DNA from 2 places in the Paenibacillus physcomitrellae genome. Region 1 is predicted to be linked to the other one. Evidence: predicted binding sites of a transcription regulator. Region 1 holds the regulator's gene; the other holds the start of a gene.

Region 1 (9,935 bases):
ACAGGTCTGTGCGAAGCCGTAAGGCGAAGTATACGGGCTGACGCCTGCCCGGTGCTGGAAGGTTAAGGGGAGTGGTTAGGGGTAGCCCGAAGCTATGAACTGAAGCCCCAGTAAACGGCGGCCGTAACTATAACGGTCCTAAGGTAGCGAAATTCCTTGTCAGGTAAATTCTGACCCGCACGAATGGCGTAACGACTTGGGCGCTGTCTCAACGAGAGATCCGGTGAAATTTTAATACCTGTGAAGATGCAGGTTACCCGCGACAAGACGGAAAGACCCCATGGAGCTTTACTGCAGCTTGATATTGGACTTTGATACGATTTGTACAGGATAGGTGGGAGCCTAGGAAGAGGGGGCGCAAGCTTCCTTGGAGGCGCCGTTGGGATACCACCCTGATCGTATCGGAGTTCTAACCTGGTGCCCTAATCGGGCATGGGGACAGTGTCAGGTGGGCAGTTTGACTGGGGCGGTCGCCTCCTAAAGAGTAACGGAGGCGCCCCAAGGTTCCCTCAGAATGGTTGGAAATCATTCGAAGAGTGCAAAGGCAAAAGGGAGCTTGACTGCGAGACTGACAAGTCGAGCAGGGACGAAAGTCGGGCTTAGTGATCCGGTGGTACCACATGGAAGGGCCATCGCTCAACGGATAAAAGCTACCCTGGGGATAACAGGCTTATCTCCCCCAAGAGTCCACATCGACGGGGAGGTTTGGCACCTCGATGTCGGCTCATCGCATCCTGGGGCTGAAGTAGGTCCCAAGGGTTGGGCTGTTCGCCCATTAAAGCGGTACGCGAGCTGGGTTCAGAACGTCGTGAGACAGTTCGGTCCCTATCTGTCGTGGGCGTAGGAAATTTGAGAGGAGCTGTCCTTAGTACGAGAGGACCGGGATGGACGCACCGCTGGTGCACCAGTTGTTCCGCCAGGAGCATAGCTGGGTAGCTAAGTGCGGAAGGGATAAGCGCTGAAAGCATCTAAGCGTGAAGCCCCCCTCAAGATGAGATTTCCCAACTAGTAAGACCCCTTGAAGACGACGAGGTAGATAGGCTGGGGGTGGAAGTGCAGCAATGCATGGAGCTGACCAGTACTAATCGGTCGAGGGCTTATCCAAATAGATCTAATCGCAATTGATTGTTTCGTATCCAGTTTTCAGGGGATTAAACATCTGAACCGATTTTAAGCTGCAAGTCCTTTCTAAGGTCTGATATTTTGCTAAAGCGAAAGACGCGGAAGTAAAGCAGCGCAAAACTCATGTTTGGTGGCGACGGCGGAGGGGTTCCACACGTACCCATCCCGAACACGACCGTTAAGCCCTCCAGCGCCGATGGTACTTGGACCGCAGGGTCCTGGGAGAGTAGGACGCCGCCAAGCAAACTGAAGACCACTGTTGATAACTCAACGGTGGTCTTTATTTTTTTACAAAGCGTTAATCTTGGTTTTGAAATTATCCGCGGGTTATCCCCAAATGCCCTCCATCCGGCTAGGGAAATCGCATTTTCCTTTCTGGTCATGCACAGCTTATCCATAGTCGTGTACAAAAATGAAACAGCAAGTGATTTTATTCTCCACAAACACACAGGCTAATCCCCATAATCCACGGCTTATTAGTGTAAACAGCATAGTTTAGATTCGGTTTAGGTTTGATGCCGGCTAAATCTGCTGTTTTTTGCGACGTTATCCACAGATTTTGATTCGATCAGCAGTTTTGTTAATCAAGACCGCTGAATATACCCTCAGAAATGGGGATAACACCGGGACAACTTTGTTCGCTAAAACTTAAACCGGGTAATAATAAGAAGGAGCGGATTTGATTATTTATAAGAATAAATAAAGACTTGGAGACCCAAACTAATCAATAAAAGGGAAAGTAATTATAAAAGCGAAAGCTCTTGGCAAAAATAAAAAGTGTGCTATAATATGAATAAAGTCAAAGAAAGTCAAAGTCAATAATAACCGATTCTAAGTTACAAAGGTGTTCTGTATTACTGAGGAGGGGAAGGGATTGCGCAACATCTCGGATATTATTGAGAAATATCTAAAAAGCATGATGCATGATAGTCCTTCCGGTGCCGTAGAAATTCAGCGTAATGATTTGGCTGATAAATTCTCCTGTGTGCCTTCCCAGATCAATTATGTAATAAGCACTAGATTTACGCTGGAGAAAGGTTATCTTGTGGAGAGCAAGCGCGGCGGCGGCGGCTATATTCGCATCAGGCGCGTGGAGCTTCCGGGACCGATGTCGCTCCATACTCATCTGCATCAGACCATCGGCTCTGAAATGGGGCAGTCGGCTGCAGAAGGGCTGATTTATCAATTGGAGGAAGCGAAGGTGTTGACGCCTCGTGAAGCCAATCTGATGAGAGCGGCTATTTCCAGAGAAGTATTGGCTCTAAAGCTTCCTTATCGTGATCAGATCAGAGCCAATATTATGAAAGCCATGTTAATTTCGCTGCTCAGCAGGTAGCGGATAGGGTTGTTTTGATAAGATGTTAAAGGGTTTTGGAAGGTTTTGATTAGCTTTAAGGTTTAAGGTATTGAAAGATTTTGAATCGCATTAAGCAAATGTTCTGTAGGGATTCGTACCGCATGTCAGATATTTCGTAAGGAGGGATGCCGAATGCTTTGCCAGGAATGCGGAAAGCGACCGGCCAGTCTTCATTTCAGTAAAATTGTAAATGGAGATAAAAGCGAATATCATTTATGTGAGACCTGTGCCAGGGAAAAAGGGGAATTGATTCCCGGAACATCGGGAGGATTCTCCATTCATAACCTTTTGTCCGGGCTGCTCAATTTCGAGACGGTCGAGCAAGGGAAACGGGCGGCAAGCCCCGAAAATTTAAGATGTGAAGTTTGCGGCATGACGTATTCCCAATTCAGCAAGCTGGGGAGATTCGGCTGCAGCTCTTGTTATAAATATTTTAATGACCGTTTGGACCCGCTTTTCAAAAGAGTTCACGGCAACACGGTCCACACCGGCAAAGTGCCGGTACGGGTTGGTGGAGAAATCCGGACGAAACGTCAAATCGAAGATTTGAAACGCCGTTTGCAGGAGAGCATCAGTCAAGAGGAATTTGAGGCAGCTGCCCAGCTCAGGGACCAAATCCGGGAGCTCGAGAGACAAATTAGCGAGTGATAGGGGGTCAAAACAATGAGTGCTATTCGTTTTACCGAGCAGCCGCTTAGCCACTGGATGAAGACGACCGGCGCCGAGTCGGAGATCGTCATCAGCAGCCGGGTGCGGATTGCCCGCAATCTGCAGGAGCATCCTTTTCCACTGCTGGCTACGAACCGGCATTTGGAAGAAGTTCAGGATGAACTGAAGGAAGTGCTTGGGGATCCAAGGCTAGAGGTTTATGGCGAGATTCATCCGATTGAGCTTTCCGCGTTGGATGAGCTGAACAAGAAGATGCTGGTCGAGAAACATCTGATCAGTCCGAACCTGGCCAATGAATCCCGAAATGGCGCTGTATTTATTAGTGATGATGAAAGCTTAAGCATCATGGTCAACGAAGAAGACCATCTCCGCATCCAATGTTTGTATCCGGGTTTTCAACTTAAGGAAGCCTGGGAGAAGGCAACGGCTGTGGACGATATTTTTGAAGACCATGTCAATTTTGCTTTTGATGATAGAAGAGGGTATCTGACCAGCTGTCCTACGAATGTGGGTACCGGTCTCCGCGCATCGGTCATGATGCATTTGCCGGCGCTAGTGCTGACGCAGCAGATTAACCGCATTTTGTCGGCCGTATCCCAAATCGGTTTGACAGTCCGGGGAATCTATGGCGAGGGCAGCGAAGCGATGGGGAACTTGTTTCAAATCTCAAATCAGATTACACTGGGACAAAACGAAGCGGAAATTATTGATAATCTTCGCAGCGTCGTGCTCCAAATTATCGGTCATGAGAAGACGGCCCGCGAAAGATTGTTGAGCGAATCGCGGCTCCGGGTTACCGACCGGGTGATGCGGTCCTTCGGCATTTTGTCCTATGCGGCAATGATCGACTCGAAGGAAGCGGCTCAGCGGTTATCGGATGTGCGGCTCGGCATTGATCTAGGGCTGATCGAAGGCATTACCCCTCAGTGCCTGAATGAATTGATGGTGCTTACCCAGCCAGGCTTTTTGTACAATAACTACGAAGGCAGCATGGAACCTGGCGAAATGGATACATTTCGTGCCAGACTGATCCGTGAGAAACTGGGTAAAGGTTTAAAGTGACACCTTAGACAAACCTAAGGATACAACATCTAGAGATACATCTAAGAAACGCATAAAGTAAAAGAAGGTTAATTCACCAATCATGGAGGTGCAGGAGAATGATGTTTGGACGATTTACAGAACGTGCGCAAAAAGTGCTGGCCTTGGCTCAAGAAGAAGCGGTAAGGCTCGGCCATAATAATATCGGTACAGAACATATTTTGCTGGGGCTGATTCGTGAAGGAGAAGGCATTGCCGCTAAAGCGCTTGTCGGACTCGGCCTTGGACTAGAGAAGATTCAAGATGAAGTTGAAACGTTAATTGGACGCGGCCAGGAACAGCCGACCAATATTGCATATACACCACGCGCCAAGAAGGTCATCGAGCTTTCGATGGATGAAGCGCGGAAGCTCGGTCATACTTATGTGGGCACAGAGCACATTTTGCTGGGATTGATTCGTGAAGGAGAGGGTGTTGCGGCACGTGTGCTGAACAACCTGGGCATCAGCCTGAACAAAGCCCGCCAGCAAGTGCTGCAGCTGCTGGGCAGCAGCGAAGCGGTATCCAGCCATCACGGCCAGCCGGCAAACGTCAATACGCCAACACTGGACAGCTTGGCCCGCGACCTTACCTCTTTTGCTAAAGAAGGCAATCTCGATCCGGTCATCGGACGCGCCAAAGAAATTGAACGCGTGATTCAGGTGCTCAGCCGCCGGACCAAAAACAATCCGGTGCTGATCGGTGAACCAGGGGTTGGTAAAACCGCCATCGCCGAGGGTCTCGCCCAACGGATCGTGGATAACGAAATTCCGGAAACGCTGCGCGATAAACGCGTTATGACGCTGGATATGGGTTCTGTCGTAGCCGGAACCAAATACCGCGGTGAATTTGAAGACCGCCTCAAAAAGATCATGGATGAAATCCGCCAAGCGGGCAATATCATCCTCTTCATTGATGAGCTGCATACGCTGATCGGTGCAGGCGGCGCGGAAGGCGCGATCGACGCCTCCAACATCCTGAAGCCGGCTTTGGCCCGCGGCGAGCTGCAGTGCATCGGCGCCACAACGCTGGATGAATACAGAAAATATATCGAGAAAGACGCGGCGCTGGAACGCCGGTTCCAACCGATCACGGTTGACCAGCCATCTCCGGAAGAAGCCATTCAAATTCTGATGGGTCTGCGCGACCGTTATGAAGCGCATCACCGCGTAAAAATTACCGATGAAGCGATTGAACAGGCTGTCAAGCTGTCCGACCGTTACATCTCTGACCGGTTCTTGCCGGACAAAGCGATCGACTTGATCGACGAAGCGGGTTCCAAAGTCAGATTGAACTCTTATACGGCTCCGCCAAACCTGAAACAGCTTGAAAGTCGTCTGGAGGACATCCGCAAGGAGAAAGATGCTGCGGTCCAATCCCAGGAATTCGAGAAAGCGGCGGCTCTCCGCGATACGGAGCAGAAGATCCGGGAAGAGCTGGAGACCACCAAAAACCAATGGAAAGAAAAACAAGGCCGTACTGATTCCGAGGTAACGCCTGAAGATATCGCTCAGGTGGTAGCCAGCTGGACTGGTATCCCTGTGAACAAACTCAAAGAGGAAGAAACCGAACGCCTCATGAACATGGAGCAAATCCTGCATGAACGCGTCATCGGCCAGGAAGAAGCCGTTAAGGCTGTCAGCCGTGCCATCCGCCGTGCTCGTGCGGGTCTGAAGGATCCGAAACGTCCAATGGGTTCGTTTATTTTCCTTGGACCAACCGGCGTAGGTAAAACCGAGCTTGCCCGCGCGCTTGCCGAAGCGATGTTCGGTGATGAAAATGCGGTCATCCGGATCGACATGTCCGAATACATGGAGAAACATTCGACTTCCCGTCTCGTCGGAGCGCCTCCGGGATATGTGGGTTATGAAGAAGGCGGCCAGCTGACGGAAAAAGTACGCCGCAAACCTTATTCCGTAGTTCTGCTCGACGAAATCGAAAAAGCACACCCTGAAGTTTTCAACATCCTGCTTCAAGTGCTGGAAGATGGACGTCTGACAGACTCTAAAGGCCGTGTCGTTGACTTCCGCAACACGCTGATCATCCTGACGTCCAACGTCGGCGCCGAGGCGATTAAACGCAACACGACCATGGGCTTCACCGCTGCGGTTGATGCAGGTGCGGACTATGACAACATGAAAGGCAAAGTGATGGATGAGCTGAAGAAGAGCTTCCGTCCGGAGTTCCTGAACCGGATCGACGAAATTATCGTCTTCCATTCCCTGCAGGAAACCCACATTGCCGAAATCGTTACGCTCATGTCCGAAGAACTGCGCAAACGGCTGCGCGAATACGACGTCGACTTCCTGCTCACCGACAAAGCGAAAGCGTTCCTGGCCAAAGCTGGGTTTGACCCGGCTTACGGTGCACGTCCGCTCCGCCGCGCGATCCAGAAGCATATCGAGGACCGTTTGTCCGAAGAACTGCTGACCGGCAAAGTGAAGAAAGGCGATTCTCTCATCATCGATGAGGAGAACGGCGAGCTGACAGTGAACCCGGCTGGAAAAATCTCCTCGGAAGCGTAAGCTCGTTAACCAGATAAGTTCATTCAAAACTTCATATGAAGTATAGGGGAAAGTAACCGAAGGCTGTTCTGACACGCATTGTCAGGGCAGCCTTTATTTTTCGCCAATCAGGAAGAGGATTGGTCTGCTAATGGTCAGCTGATGACCAGCTAAAGATTTTCCGAATTTTGCCGATGAAAAGGATAGGAAAAATAGAGCGGGAGGAACTTTTGTTCTGTCATGAGAAGTGGTAAACTTTTTATTGGCAACTATTGAATAGGGAGAGGTCAATGGCTAAAACTAAAACAAAATTTTTCTGTTCGGAATGCGGCTATGAAACACCAAAATGGTACGGAAAATGTCCGGGATGCGGTGCGTGGAACTCCATGGTGGAGGAACTGGACACCGTGGTGAAGACGCAGGGCATGTCGTCCGGCATTTTCCAAAGTAAAGAAAAGCCGCTTCCCATCATAAGCATAGATAGTGGTACTGAGCAAAGAGTACAGACCGGCATCGGTGAATTAAACCGCGTGCTTGGAGGAGGTCTTGTTCCTGGATCCCTCATTCTCGTCGGAGGCGATCCGGGGATCGGCAAATCGACCCTGCTTCTGCAAACTTCGCATGAGCTGGCCAAGTCGGGTCTGAGGGTTCTGTATATTTCAGGCGAGGAATCCGTCCGTCAGACGAAGATGCGTGCCGAAAGACTTGGCGCTTTATCTGCGGAGTTGTATGTACTCTGCGAAAGCAGTGTCGAACGGATTGAAGAAGCCATCGACAGTGTGAAGCCGGACTTTCTGGTTATAGATTCGATTCAAACGGTATTTTTGTCGGAAATTACAAGCGCGCCTGGCAGTGTCTCGCAAGTACGGGAATGCACGGGACGTTTCATGCGTATAGCCAAAGGGCAGGGTATTGCTACGGTTCTGGTGGGCCACGTTACGAAAGAAGGTGCCATCGCCGGACCGCGGATGCTGGAGCATATGGTGGACTGTGTGCTGTATTTCGAAGGAGAACGGCATCATACGTATCGTCTGCTGCGGGCGGTGAAGAACCGCTTCGGGAGCACTAATGAAATCGGTATTTTTGAAATGAATGAATCCGGCTTGGCGGAAGTGTCGAATCCTTCCGAGCTTTTCTTGTCGGAACGGTCGGCCGGAGCGGCGGGTTCAACGGTCGTTGCAAGCATGGAAGGCACACGTCCGATGCTGGTGGAGCTGCAGGCGCTAATCGCGGCTACTCATTTTCCGGCTCCAAGAAGAATGGGAACGGGTATTGACCTTCACCGCATGAACCTGATCATTGCGGTGCTTGAGAAACGGATGGGCATGTTCCTGCAGAACCAGGATGCCTACCTGAATGTGGCTGGCGGCGTGCGGCTGGATGAGCCGGCCGTCGATCTGGCGATTGCGGTCAGCATCGCTTCAAGCTTCAGGGACGTTCCGACCAAGCCGGAAGACGTGATCTTCGGCGAGATCGGTTTGACGGGCGAAGTCCGGGCGGTGTCCCGGGCGGAGCAGCGGGTGCGGGAAGCGGCAAAGCTGGGCTTTAAGCGGGTTATTTTACCGGAAAAAAGTTTAAAGGGGTGGAACAGCCCCAAAGAAATAAAGGTCATTGGCGTGAACACGGTAGCAGAAGCGCTGTCGGCCGCTTTAAATTAGGGGGCAAGAGGGAATGAAGGAACCGAATCAACTGGAGAAAATGAATGACCTGCTTAGGCTTGTTGCGCCGGGAACTGCCTTTCGCGACGGGCTTGAGAACGTGCTCCGCGCCAAAACAGGCGGCCTGCTTGTTGTCGGTTACAGTCCTGAAGTGATGGAGGTAGTGGAGGGCGGATTTTTCATCAACTGCGATTTCTCGCCCAACTATCTGTATGAGCTGGCCAAAATGGACGGGGCCATTATTCTAAGTGAAGATTTGAAGCGGATTTTGTATGCGAACACGCAGCTGATCCCGGATTCTTCGATTTCCTCTTCGGAGACCGGGATTCGGCACCGTACCGCTGAGCGGGTGGCTAAACAGACGGGCAAACTCGTGGTATCGATCTCCCAGCGGCGGAATATTATAACTCTGTATCAGGGCGCACTGCGGTATTCGCTGAAAGAAATCGGCGTCATCCTGACGAAAGCCAATCAGGCGATCCAGACGCTGGAGAAGTACAGATCCGTACTGAATCAGGCTTTGACCAACCTTTCTGCCTCGGAGTTTGAGGAACTGGTGACGCTGCCTGAGGTGATTAATGTCATTCAAAGGGTGGAAATGGTGATCCGCGTCAAGCTCGAGATCAAACGTTTCATTAACGAGCTGGGAACGGAAGGCCGACTGATCAGCATGCAGATGGAGGAGCTTGTCAGCAATATGGAGGAAGAGGCATGGCTGCTGTATAAGGACTATGCCAAAGAAGACGATGACGAAGCCATTCGTAATATCATTATAGGCCTCAAACGTTCCAGTGATGACGAGCTGCTTGATATCCACCATATTACGCGTCTGCTTGGTTACTCGTCGGCATCGGCAACCTCGGAGGAAATTATTGCGCCAAGAGGTTACCGGGTCCTGAACAAGATTCCTCGCCTGCCTAATGTCATTGTCCATAATTTGGTCGAACGTTTTGAGATGCTGCCGGGTATTATGATGGCTACGATCGAAGAGCTCGATGAAGTGGACGGTATCGGAGAATCACGGGCCAGAGCGATCAAAGAAGGTTTAAAGCGTCTGCAAGATCAGGTATTTATTGACAGGCAAATCTGATTCATCTAAAATACAGGGATGCGGCTGGAGCATTGGGCCGGACCCTATCCTTTTCTATCCTTTTAAGTCTACACGGCGTCAAGTTTGCCAGCTGCTGCTGGTATTCCCAAGTAACGCTCGGGCGGTTTCAGGCTGATTCAAAGGCGGGTTGGGAACAATAATTACAGAGGTGAAGAAATGATAACTAAATCAATTCCGAACATGTTTACGCTCGGTAACTTGTTTCTCGGAATGATCGCCATCATGTTGACGCAAAGCGGGAAGTACAGTTTGGCGGCCATCATGGTCATTGTGGCGATGCTGCTGGACGGACTCGACGGGCGTGCTGCCAGAGCGCTGGGATGCCAAAGCGAATTCGGTAAGGAGCTTGATTCGTTGTCAGACGTCATTTCTTTCGGCATTGCGCCGGCCATGATTATGTACAGCATCTCGTTCCATAGCGTGCCTACAGCGCT
Region 2 (9,935 bases), 350 kb from region 1:
AATACGGATTTCAGGTTGTGGAAGATTTCAGCGCCCATACGAAGCGCTTCTTTGAAGCTTGGTGCGCCTACAGGGAGTACCATGAATTCTTGCACGTCAACGTTGTTGTCGGCATGTGCGCCGCCGTTAACGATGTTCATCATAGGTACTGGCAACTGCTTAGCGTTGAATCCGCCGAGGTAAACGTACAAAGGCAGGTCCAAAGCGTCTGCAGCAGCGCGGGCTACAGCCATGGATACAGCCAGGATGGCGTTAGCACCCAGTTTGCCTTTGTTAGGTGTTCCGTCCAAAGCGATCATCATTTTGTCGATGCCCAATTGGTCCAGAGCGTCCATGCCGATTACTTCAGGAGCGATGATGTCGTTAACGTTAGCTACGGCTTTCAGAACGCCTTTGCCCAGGTAACGGGATTTGTCTTCGTCGCGAAGCTCAACAGCTTCGTGAGCACCGGTGGAAGCACCGGATGGTACGATAGCGCGGCCGATAGCGCCGGATTCCAGATAAACTTCAACTTCAACAGTCGGGTTGCCGCGGGAGTCAAGGACTTCGCGTGCGTATACGTCAGAAATAATAGTCATTTTGAGTATTCTCCTTTTTGAAATCATTTTTTGAATTCAAGTTGTGTGTATTAGCCAGTTCAGTTGGCTTAGCTGTTAAAACTTCTCTGAGCAGAAGTCTAACGCTTTATGTTCGCTTTCGCAAGCAAGCAGGCTTATTTGCGGCTAGCGATCATGGATTGTCCTGTCATTTCGGCAGGCAGAGGCAGCTGCATCAGATCCAGAATCGTTGGCGCAACGTCGGCCAGAATGCCATGCTCGCGCAGAACGACGTCATGGGAAGTTACGATAAACGGAACAGGGTTCGTCGTATGAGCCGTGAAAGGACGGCCGTTCTCGTCAAATACCATGTCCGCGTTGCCGTGATCGGCGATGATGATCGCTACGCCGCCTTTGGAAACAACCGCGTCAACCACTTTCCCTACACATTCGTCCGTTACTTCAACCGCCTTGATCGTTGGCTCCAGCATGCCGGAGTGTCCAACCATGTCCGGGTTGGCGAAGTTCAGGATGATCGTATCGAAGTTTTCTTCTTCGATCTCTTTCACGGCTGCGGCCGCTACTTCGTAAGCGCTCATTTCAGGCTGCAGGTCGTAAGTGGCAACCTTCGGCGAGTTGATGAGGATACGGGTTTCGCCCGGAAGCTCTACATCGCGTCCGCCGCTGAAGAAGAACGTTACGTGAGGGTATTTTTCAGTCTCCGCAATGCGAAGCTGTTTCTTGTTGTGCTGCACAAGCACTTCGCCCAGCGTATTGTCCAGGTTCTTAGGCTCGTACGCCACGTATCCGCCAACCGTTTCACTGAACAGGGTCAAGCATACGAAATGCAGGCCTTCAGGGAATTTCGGCCCACGGTCAAAACCGCGGAAATCCAGGTTGGTGAACACTTGAGACAGCTGGATTGCACGGTCTGGACGGAAGTTCAGGAACACAACGGAATCGCCGGATTCAACGGAACCGACCGGCTCTCCTTGACCGTCCACAATTACAGTCGGCACCATGAACTCGTCAAATACACCATTGCTGTAAGAATCTTTAACAGCTTGGAGAGGGTCCACATAATGAGGGCCTTCACCGTAAACGATCGCACGGTAGGATTTCTCTACGCGGTCCCAACGTTTGTCGCGGTCCATGGAGTAGTAACGACCGGAAAGCGTTGCAATTTTGCCGATGCCGATCTCTTCGATCTTCTTGATCAGCTGGCTCAGGTAACCTTCACCACTGTCCGGTGCTACGTCGCGGCCGTCAAGGAAAGCATGGATATACACTTCTTGCATATCTTCTTTCTTGGCCAGCTCCAGCATCGCAAACAAATGGTCGATGTGCGCATGCACGCCACCGTCGGACAAAAGCCCGTACAGGTGCAATTTTTTGCCGTTTTTCTTGGCAAAGCGAACCGCTTCAACCAAGGTTTGATTCTCGAAAAATTCGCCTTCGCGAATCGATTTCGAAATCCGGGTCAAATCCTGATAAACGATCCGGCCTGCGCCAATGTTCAAGTGGCCAACCTCAGAGTTGCCCATTTGGCCTTCAGGCAAACCTACCGCTTCGCCGCAGGCGGTCAAAGTGGTATTGGGATATTCTTTCAGGTAACGGTCATAGTTCGGTTTCTTGGCTTGGGCAACCGCGTTGCCTTCTACCGTATTGCGAAGACCGAAACCGTCCATGATGATCAGAGCTACGGGTCTAGGTACAGTATTTCCAGCCATCTTACTTGGCCCCCTCAACCAGAGCGATGTAGGAAGCAGGCTGCAGGCTTGCGCCGCCTACGAGCGCGCCGTCGATGTCGCTTTCGCTCATGTATTCCTTAACGTTCTCAGGTTTCACACTGCCGCCGTATTGAATGCGGATTTTGCCCGCTGTTTCGGAGCCGTACAAGCCATCCACCAGGCTGCGGATATAAGCGATCACTTCGTTAGCATCCTGAGCTGTGGAAGATTTGCCTGTGCCAATCGCCCAGATTGGCTCATAAGCGATAACCACTTGAGCAGCCTGTTCAGCCGTCAAGCCTTGAAGAGCCGCTTCGGTTTGCACCTTCACTACCTCTTTGGTTTGGCCGGCTTCACGTTCTTCCAGCTTCTCGCCTACGCAAGGGATTGGCGTAATGCCGTATTTAAATGCAGCATGTACCTTCTTGCCCACGATTTCATCCGTTTCGCCGAAATAAGCACGGCGCTCGGAGTGCCCGATGATGACGTAATCGACACCGAGCTCCTGCAGCATTTTACCGCTGATTTCACCGGTAAACGCGCCTTCGTCTTCGAAGTGAAGGTTTTGGGCACCGATCTTGATGGAAGTGCCTTTAGCCGCTTCCACCAATGCCGGGAGGTTGGTAAACGGAGCGCAGATGACGCTTTCCACGCCAGCTACTTCCGCTTTGCCTTTAACTTCTTCGAAGAACGTTTTTGCTTCGGAAACCGTTTTGAACATTTTCCAGTTCCCTGCAATGATTGGTGTTCTCATGCCGTTAAACCTCCAATGTTTCTTTCTTAAATCCGTGGTGCCACTCAGCACCGGTCCAAGCCGTCTTATTTATCGTTCAAAGCCACTACGCCCGGCAAAGCTTTGCCTTCCATGAATTCAAGGGAAGCGCCGCCGCCTGTGGAGATGTGGTCCATTTTGTCAGCCAGATGGAATTTCTCTGCTGCTGCTGCGGAGTCACCGCCGCCGATGATCGTGTAGCCTTCTGTAGTCGCACAAGCTTCTGCCACTTCACGTGTTCCGCCGGAGAACGGTTCAATTTCAAATACGCCCATAGGTCCGTTCCAGACCACCAGTTTGGAGTTCTTGATCACGTCAGCGTAAATAGCGCGTGTCTTAGGACCGATGTCCACGCCTTCCCATTTCTCCGGAATGCCGTCGACATCCACGATATCCACGTTAGCATCCGCTTTGAAGTCGTCAGCGATCACAATATCAACCGGAAGCAGGAAGTTCTTGCCGAGCTTCTTCGCCTTCTCGATGAATCCAAGCGCCACATCCAGTTTGGAGTCGTCGCACAGGGACAAACCGATTTCATGGCCTTGAGCCTTGAAGAAGGTGTAGGACAAGCCGCCGCCAATAAGTACGTTGTCTGCAATGTTCAGCAGGTTGTCGATCACGTCGATTTTATCTTTAACTTTGGAGCCGCCGATGATCGCGGTGAAAGGACGGTCCGGGCTCGACAAGGCTTTGCCCAGTACAGACAATTCTTTCTCCATCAGAAGACCGGATACGGCCGGCAGATAGTGAGCGATGCCTTCTGTAGAAGCATGCGCACGGTGAGCAGCGCCAAAAGCGTCGTTGACGAACAGATCGGCAAGCTCAGCAAATTGTTTAGCCAGCTCAGGGTCATTTTTCTCCTCGCCTGGATAGAAGCGCACGTTCTCAAGCACAAGTACGTCGCCATTGTTCAATGCGGCGATTTTGGCTTTCACGGCTTCGCCTACAGCTTCGTCCGCTTTGGCAACCGGTTTGCCAAGCAGCTCAGCCAAACGTTCAGCAGGAGCTGTTAAACGCATAGACTCGTTAACTTCACCTTTAGGGCGGCCCAGGTGGCTCGCCAGAATCACTTTCGCGCCGTTTCCGATCAAATAGTTGATCGTTGGCAGCGTTTCGCGGATCCGAGTGTCGTCCGTAATTTTGCCGTCTTCGAGCGGCACGTTAAAATCGACGCGTACAAATACGCGTTTACCTGTTACTTCTACATCGCGAACACTTTTTTTATTCATAGTTCGTTCCTCCGCACCCTTAAATTTGATTATCTGCAATTCAAGGAAAAACACTCATCATGTATAAAGAGCGGAAACACTAGCTGTTTCCGCTCTTTGGTTTCAAGCAAGGCTCTTATTTAGCCAGTTTAGCAAAGTGTTCCAAAGTACGAACGAGCTGTGCAGTGTAGGACATTTCGTTGTCGTACCAAGCTACTGTTTTCACCAATTGCTGGTCGCCAACAGTCAACACTTTAGTTTGTGTAGCGTCGAACAGGGAACCGAAAGTCATACCTTTGATATCGGAAGATACGATTTCATCTTCTGTGTAACCGAATGTTTGCGGATCAGCAGCTGCTTGCATAGCTGCGTTTACTTCGTCTACAGTTACTTTCTTGTTCAGAACAGTAACCAGCTCAGTCAGGGAACCTGTAGCAACTGGAACACGTTGTGCAGCGCCGTCAAGTTTGCCTTGCAGTTCAGGGATAACCAGGCCGATCGCTTTAGCAGCGCCAGTTGTGTTAGGGATGATGTTCTCAGCAGCAGCACGAGCGCGGCGGAAGTCACCTTTCGCATGCGGAGCATCCAAAGTGTTTTGGTCGCCAGTGTAAGCATGGATTGTAGTCATCAAACCTTCAACGATACCGAAGGAATCGTTCAATGTTTTAGCCATAGGAGCCAGGCAGTTCGTTGTGCAAGATGCACCGGAGATTACAGTTTCAGTTCCGTCCAAAGTTTCATGGTTTACGTTGTAAACGATCGTTTTCATGTCGCCTGTAGCTGGAGCGGAGATAACAACTTTCTTAGCGCCGCCTTTCAGGTGAAGCTCGGCTTTTTCTTTAGTTGTGAAGAAGCCTGTGCACTCCAGAACGATGTCAACGCCCAGGTCACCCCAAGGAAGCTCTTCAGGGTTGCGGTTAGCCAGAACTTTAACTTCTTTGCCGTTTACTTTGAAGAAACCTTCGTGAACTTCAACGTCACCGTTGAATTTGCCTTGAGTTGTATCATATTTAAGAAGGTGTGCCAGCATTTTAGCGTCAGTCAAGTCGTTGATTGCTACTACTTCGATACCTTCTACTTCTTGAATACGACGGAATGCCAAGCGACCAATACGTCCAAAACCGTTAATGCCTACTTTTACACTCATTGATAGATCCTCCCAAAGAAAATAATTTTTTTATATTTATTCAGGCCTGATGACCTGAGTAAAACAACGTTAATTCATACCTAATTTCGCTTCTACAAAGCTTTAATGATCTCTTCGGCTGCCGCCTCATCCGTGATCAGGATATCCTCCTGCCCGAATTTCAGCACGGCATGAATGGCCTGCGCTTTGCTGCGCCCGCCTGCGATACCGATGATCGTCTCCGTAGACTTGATGTCCTCGAGCCTTAAACCCAAAGTTAACATCTTATGAACTACGGAACCCTGCTCGTTAAAATAATAACCGAAGGACTCGGCAATGGCCCCGTCTCTCGCGAGCTCTTCCACCATCTCCGCATCCAGCTTGCGCCTGCGCGCCATCTCCATAGCGTCTCCGATGCCGTGCACCACGATTCGCGCCTTGCGGATCAGGCTTACGATCTCTTGAATGTTGTGATCATGGACAAGGGATTCATAAGCTTCCCGGCCAAGCAGATCAGGAACATGCAGCAGCCGGTATTCGGCGCCGACCCGTTTCGCCATGCCGGAAGCAATCGTGTTGGCCTGGATCTCCAGGCTTTCGCCCAGACCTCCGCGGGCCGGTACAAACCAGCTTCCTTTAATAGGTGCGGACGGGGGTGTAAGCTGCTCAGCCATAACGGCCAGCGTTGAACCGCCGGTTACGGCAACCACGTCATTCTCCCCAATCACCTCAAGCAAAGCCCTTGCTCCTGCGCGGCCCAGCTCGCGTTTGGCGGTTTCAGCCGCTTCACAGTCGCCTGGCACCACAACCACTTTGCGTAATCCGTAGGTGTCGCGGATCTTCTTCTCCATCTCGGACAGCCCCAGCAGTTCTTTCGCGAACGGCTTCATCTGTTCCAGCAGCTGGCGGCCAGCTTCACTGATTCTCATGCCCACATTCTCGATTTCAATAAGACCTTGAGCTTTAAGGAGATCGGTTTCCGCGCGCAATACGCGTTCCGTCATATTCAGGGAGAGCGCCAGTGTGCGCCTTCCGATGACTTCTTCAAGCATGATCTGGTTCAGGATCAGATATCTCTTCTTGAGAACGTCCATGAGATCAGGCAGAAGCTGCTTTTGGATCTCCAACAAATCTCGCAATGTCTTCACTCCTGCGGCTTCGACTATCTCTCTCCATTCCTCTGGTCTTAAAATGTCCCGGGTTAACGTTTTAAGTCCCACTGATATTCTAACCAATTTCTGCTCCTGTTGCAAGTGTATCGTCCGTAGAATGAGCAAGTTTTCCATACGTTATTCGCAATCCCCGCAGCCTGCAAGAAATGAAAGGACTCTTTGCATTTACGGGCTTGCTTTTTAATTTGGAAGCGACTATAATAAATTCTGTTGACTTTATCGACGTTAGTTTGATTCTTAATCTGTGCGCCCGTGGTCCAATGGATATGACGTAGGCCTCCGGAGCCTGAGATCGAGGTTCGATTCCTCGCGGGCGCGCCATTTTTAAACTCTTGACCTTTCAACAGCTTTTGAAGCTTGTCCAAAAGAGCAGGAATAACAGTACCCTATATATGTTTAACCAGTAGTCCGAGGAATCGGGCTTTTTTTGATCGGTTAGTTTGACTTTCTTTGACTTTCTGTTTGAAATTGTTTATGATGTGGTTATTAACAGTGTCTGACTCTTTGGGCAGGGTTTAAATTTCGGGGTTTTGGTTAATCCTGTAATCTTGTAGCCACTGGACCCGGACGGGTTAACCTGTTAACAATGCTGCGGCTTCTGATTGCCGGGCACTGAGCATATGACTTTAACATTATCATTTAGGAGGGTTTTTATCGTGAGTTATATTCCTATGGTCGTCGAACAAAGTAACCGCGGAGAGCGTGCTTACGACATTTATTCCAGATTGCTCAAAGACCGGATCATTTTCCTTGGCTCCCAAGTGAACGATGTTGTAGCCAACTCCATTATCGCGCAAATGCTGTTCCTGGATGCCGAAGAGCCTGGCAAGGACATTCACCTTTACATTAACAGTCCTGGCGGTTCCATTACGGCAGGTATGGCGATTTACGATACGATGCAGTTCATCAAATCCGACGTCTCCACCATCTGCGTGGGCATGGCCGCTTCCATGGGTGCTTTCCTGCTGAATGCCGGAGCGAAAGGCAAACGTTACGCACTGCCGAACAGTGAAGTCATGATTCACCAGCCGCTGGGCGGAGCCGAAGGCCAAGCTACGGATATCGAAATCCGTGCCCGCCGCATCCTGAAGATGCGGGACAGCTTGAACAAGATCCTGGCGGAGCGCACAGGTCAACCTTTGGAACGCATCGAAAAAGACACCGACCGCGACTATTTCATGACCGCGGCGGAAGCCAAAGAATACGGCCTGATCGACAAAGTGATCGAGAAAGTGAATTCGGAAGGCGTATAAGTCTTACCGAACGAAGTTAGGACTATTTTCAGGGCCACCTTTAAGAGCGTCTCTACAATCGGTAACTTTCAAAGAAATCCTAAAAGCGGCAACCTTCTGCGGTGCACACCGGCAGCGGGCTGCCGCTTTTCCTTTTTCCAGCAGCTCCCCTTCCAGCAGCAGCTCACCCCGTAGCCGGAATTAAAAACAAAAGCCGTACCCGGCTGGGAGGGAAAACACCTCCGCCGGATACGGCTTTTCAAATGTGTCATTTGTCAGCTTCTGCAGTAAGCGGGTCTGCCCCTTTGGGCAGCAGCGATGAGAAAGGAAGATAATATTCCGGGAAGCCGGCCGCATAAGGCAGATACTCATAAAGCTGGAAGAAGGTTACGAGGCCATCGTCCTTCAGGTAGAAACCCGGTTTGTCTCCTACGGTTTTAAAGCCGCCGAAGTAGCCGGGATCGTTGTTCAGTTTGGCCCCTACCTTGGCATCAATAGCTTCCACAAAGTCGGGGTTAGCTTTCAGAAGATCTGTAAGCTCAACCTGTTTGCCATCACTCAGACGGAAGGTGAATCCTTCCAGATAACTCATTCCGTGCGCGCCGCCTGTGTAATCATAGTTCAGCATACGGAAGCTGAGATATCCGTTACGGTTATAGGTGACAGTGTAATACATATCGAATTCATTTTTAGCACCTTGCGGTCCAAGGCCGAGATCCTTTGAACGTTTCAGGGAATCCTGCACATAAGCATCCGCCCGATCTTTAAAGATCTTATTGATCTGCTCTTGAACCTCAGTATTCGCGAGCCCGCTGATTACCGGATACTGAATTTGAATATTCGTTACTTTATCTGATTGGTTCAAGGTGTTCGCCGTTACTTTCAGGCTGTTTAATTGGAAAGGTAAGAGATTTACGGTTTTAGTCGCGTTGTTCCATTCTGTGCGGTAGCCCAGATTATCCGTCAGCAAATGCACGGACACATAATTAAGCCCCTGCTTATTGATCCATTCGTAATTCGGAAATTGCGTGGCCCCGTTTATGCTGACGCCCACCGTTCCGAAAGTCGTCGGAGCAAGCTGGACGGTCAGATTCCCCCGGACGAGCTGATAGGTTTTCGTCTTGGCGTCATAGGTCACCTTAAAGCCCAGGCTGTCCCGGAGGGCCCCAAGCGGAATCAATGTTCCCTCTAGTCCCGCCAATGCTTTTTGCGCAAGAGGTTTACCGTTTAGCATCAGATGGATGGAGGCCTGCGTTTTGGACGCTGCCGGAGCTGCCAGAGCAGACTTCGAGTTCGAGTTCGAGGCTGAGGCTGAAGCCGCTGACGCGAGCTGTACCGAACCTGCGCTTGTCCCCACCAGCAGGGCCGCAGCCAGCAAAGCGCCGCTCCATTTTCTATGATTCCTATTGTGGTTCCTGTTCATGTCGGTCACTTTCATGTCGGTCATCCCTTTCGTTGCTTGCTGATTCGACTGCCATCTTCACCCAATCGTTATTACCCGTTCTATTATAGCTTCCCCTTGCCCCTAGAAATTAAAGTTCCGGTAACAATCCAGAGACAATCCTGCCATTTTCCGGGCAAAAATAAAAAGACCCGCATCCGTCCGAATGCAGGCTCCAGTCTTATTACCTCTTCTTATATCTATTATCTATCCCAATCTTCCATAACCCAAAGCGTTCAGATGCTCGGCAATCGTCCGGTATCCTCTTCCGTTCGGATGGAGATGGTCCAGAAACAGCAGTTCTCTCTCCCGTCCGGCGAAATCCGGATAAATGTTGGCAAAACCGTAGACCTGATTGCTGTACTGGGCCGCATAGCGGTTAAACTGCTGAACCCAGTCCGTCGCCTCGCCAATCCTCGGATAAGGATTATAAAGGCCTACCACACGGATGATATGAGGTTTTCCATATCCGGATTTCAAACGGTACACTTCGCTTATGATACTGGAAAAATTCTGTTTGCACTCCTGCAAGGCCCCGCGCAAGATCCGCGACGTATTCGAGGGCTGTGCCTGTGCGGCTTTGGATGCCTTGATCAGGTCGTTGCCTCCTATGGAGATCGTAATCATATCGGCCTCTTTAAGCGCCTGTCTGAATGACGGATTTCGGCTCACCCGTTGGTTCAGCTCCGAACTGGTCAATCCGTTTACTCCCAGATTG

The links. Region 1 encodes CtsR, which represses protease genes until heat stress. Its sites were predicted from a motif close to ATGGTCAATAAAGGTCAAACA; they were not measured.
Region 2: a site for CtsR is predicted at 6,982-7,002, ahead of clpP (ATP-dependent Clp endopeptidase proteolytic subunit ClpP). Genes of this name have one in related genera too.

What each region holds. Positions count from the first base shown of each region.
Region 1 covers NZ_CP022584.1:2,562,029-2,571,963, reverse strand. Annotated here, with positions in the region: rRNA gene CBE73_RS11825 (23S ribosomal RNA) at 1-1,105, shown strand, start outside; rRNA gene rrf (5S ribosomal RNA) at 1,249-1,365, shown strand; gene CBE73_RS11815 (CtsR family transcriptional regulator) at 1,997-2,458, shown strand; gene mcsA (protein-arginine kinase activator protein McsA) at 2,612-3,127, shown strand; gene mcsB (protein-arginine kinase McsB) at 3,143-4,210, shown strand; gene CBE73_RS11800 (ATP-dependent Clp protease ATP-binding subunit) at 4,309-6,753, shown strand; gene radA (DNA repair protein RadA) at 7,023-8,390, shown strand; gene disA (DNA integrity scanning diadenylate cyclase DisA) at 8,404-9,480, shown strand; gene pssA (CDP-diacylglycerol--serine O-phosphatidyltransferase) at 9,658-9,935, shown strand, end outside.
Region 2 covers NZ_CP022584.1:2,908,961-2,918,895, forward strand. Annotated here, with positions in the region: gene eno (phosphopyruvate hydratase) at 1-578, opposite strand, end outside; gene gpmI (2,3-bisphosphoglycerate-independent phosphoglycerate mutase) at 713-2,266, opposite strand; gene tpiA (triose-phosphate isomerase) at 2,268-3,020, opposite strand; gene CBE73_RS13175 (phosphoglycerate kinase) at 3,086-4,267, opposite strand; gene gap (type I glyceraldehyde-3-phosphate dehydrogenase) at 4,383-5,393, opposite strand; gene CBE73_RS13185 (sugar-binding transcriptional regulator) at 5,486-6,511, opposite strand; tRNA gene CBE73_RS13190 (tRNA-Arg) at 6,791-6,865, shown strand; gene clpP (ATP-dependent Clp endopeptidase proteolytic subunit ClpP) at 7,201-7,797, shown strand; gene CBE73_RS13200 (PdaC/SigV domain-containing protein) at 8,045-9,223, opposite strand; gene CBE73_RS13205 (GDSL-type esterase/lipase family protein) at 9,425-9,935, opposite strand, start outside.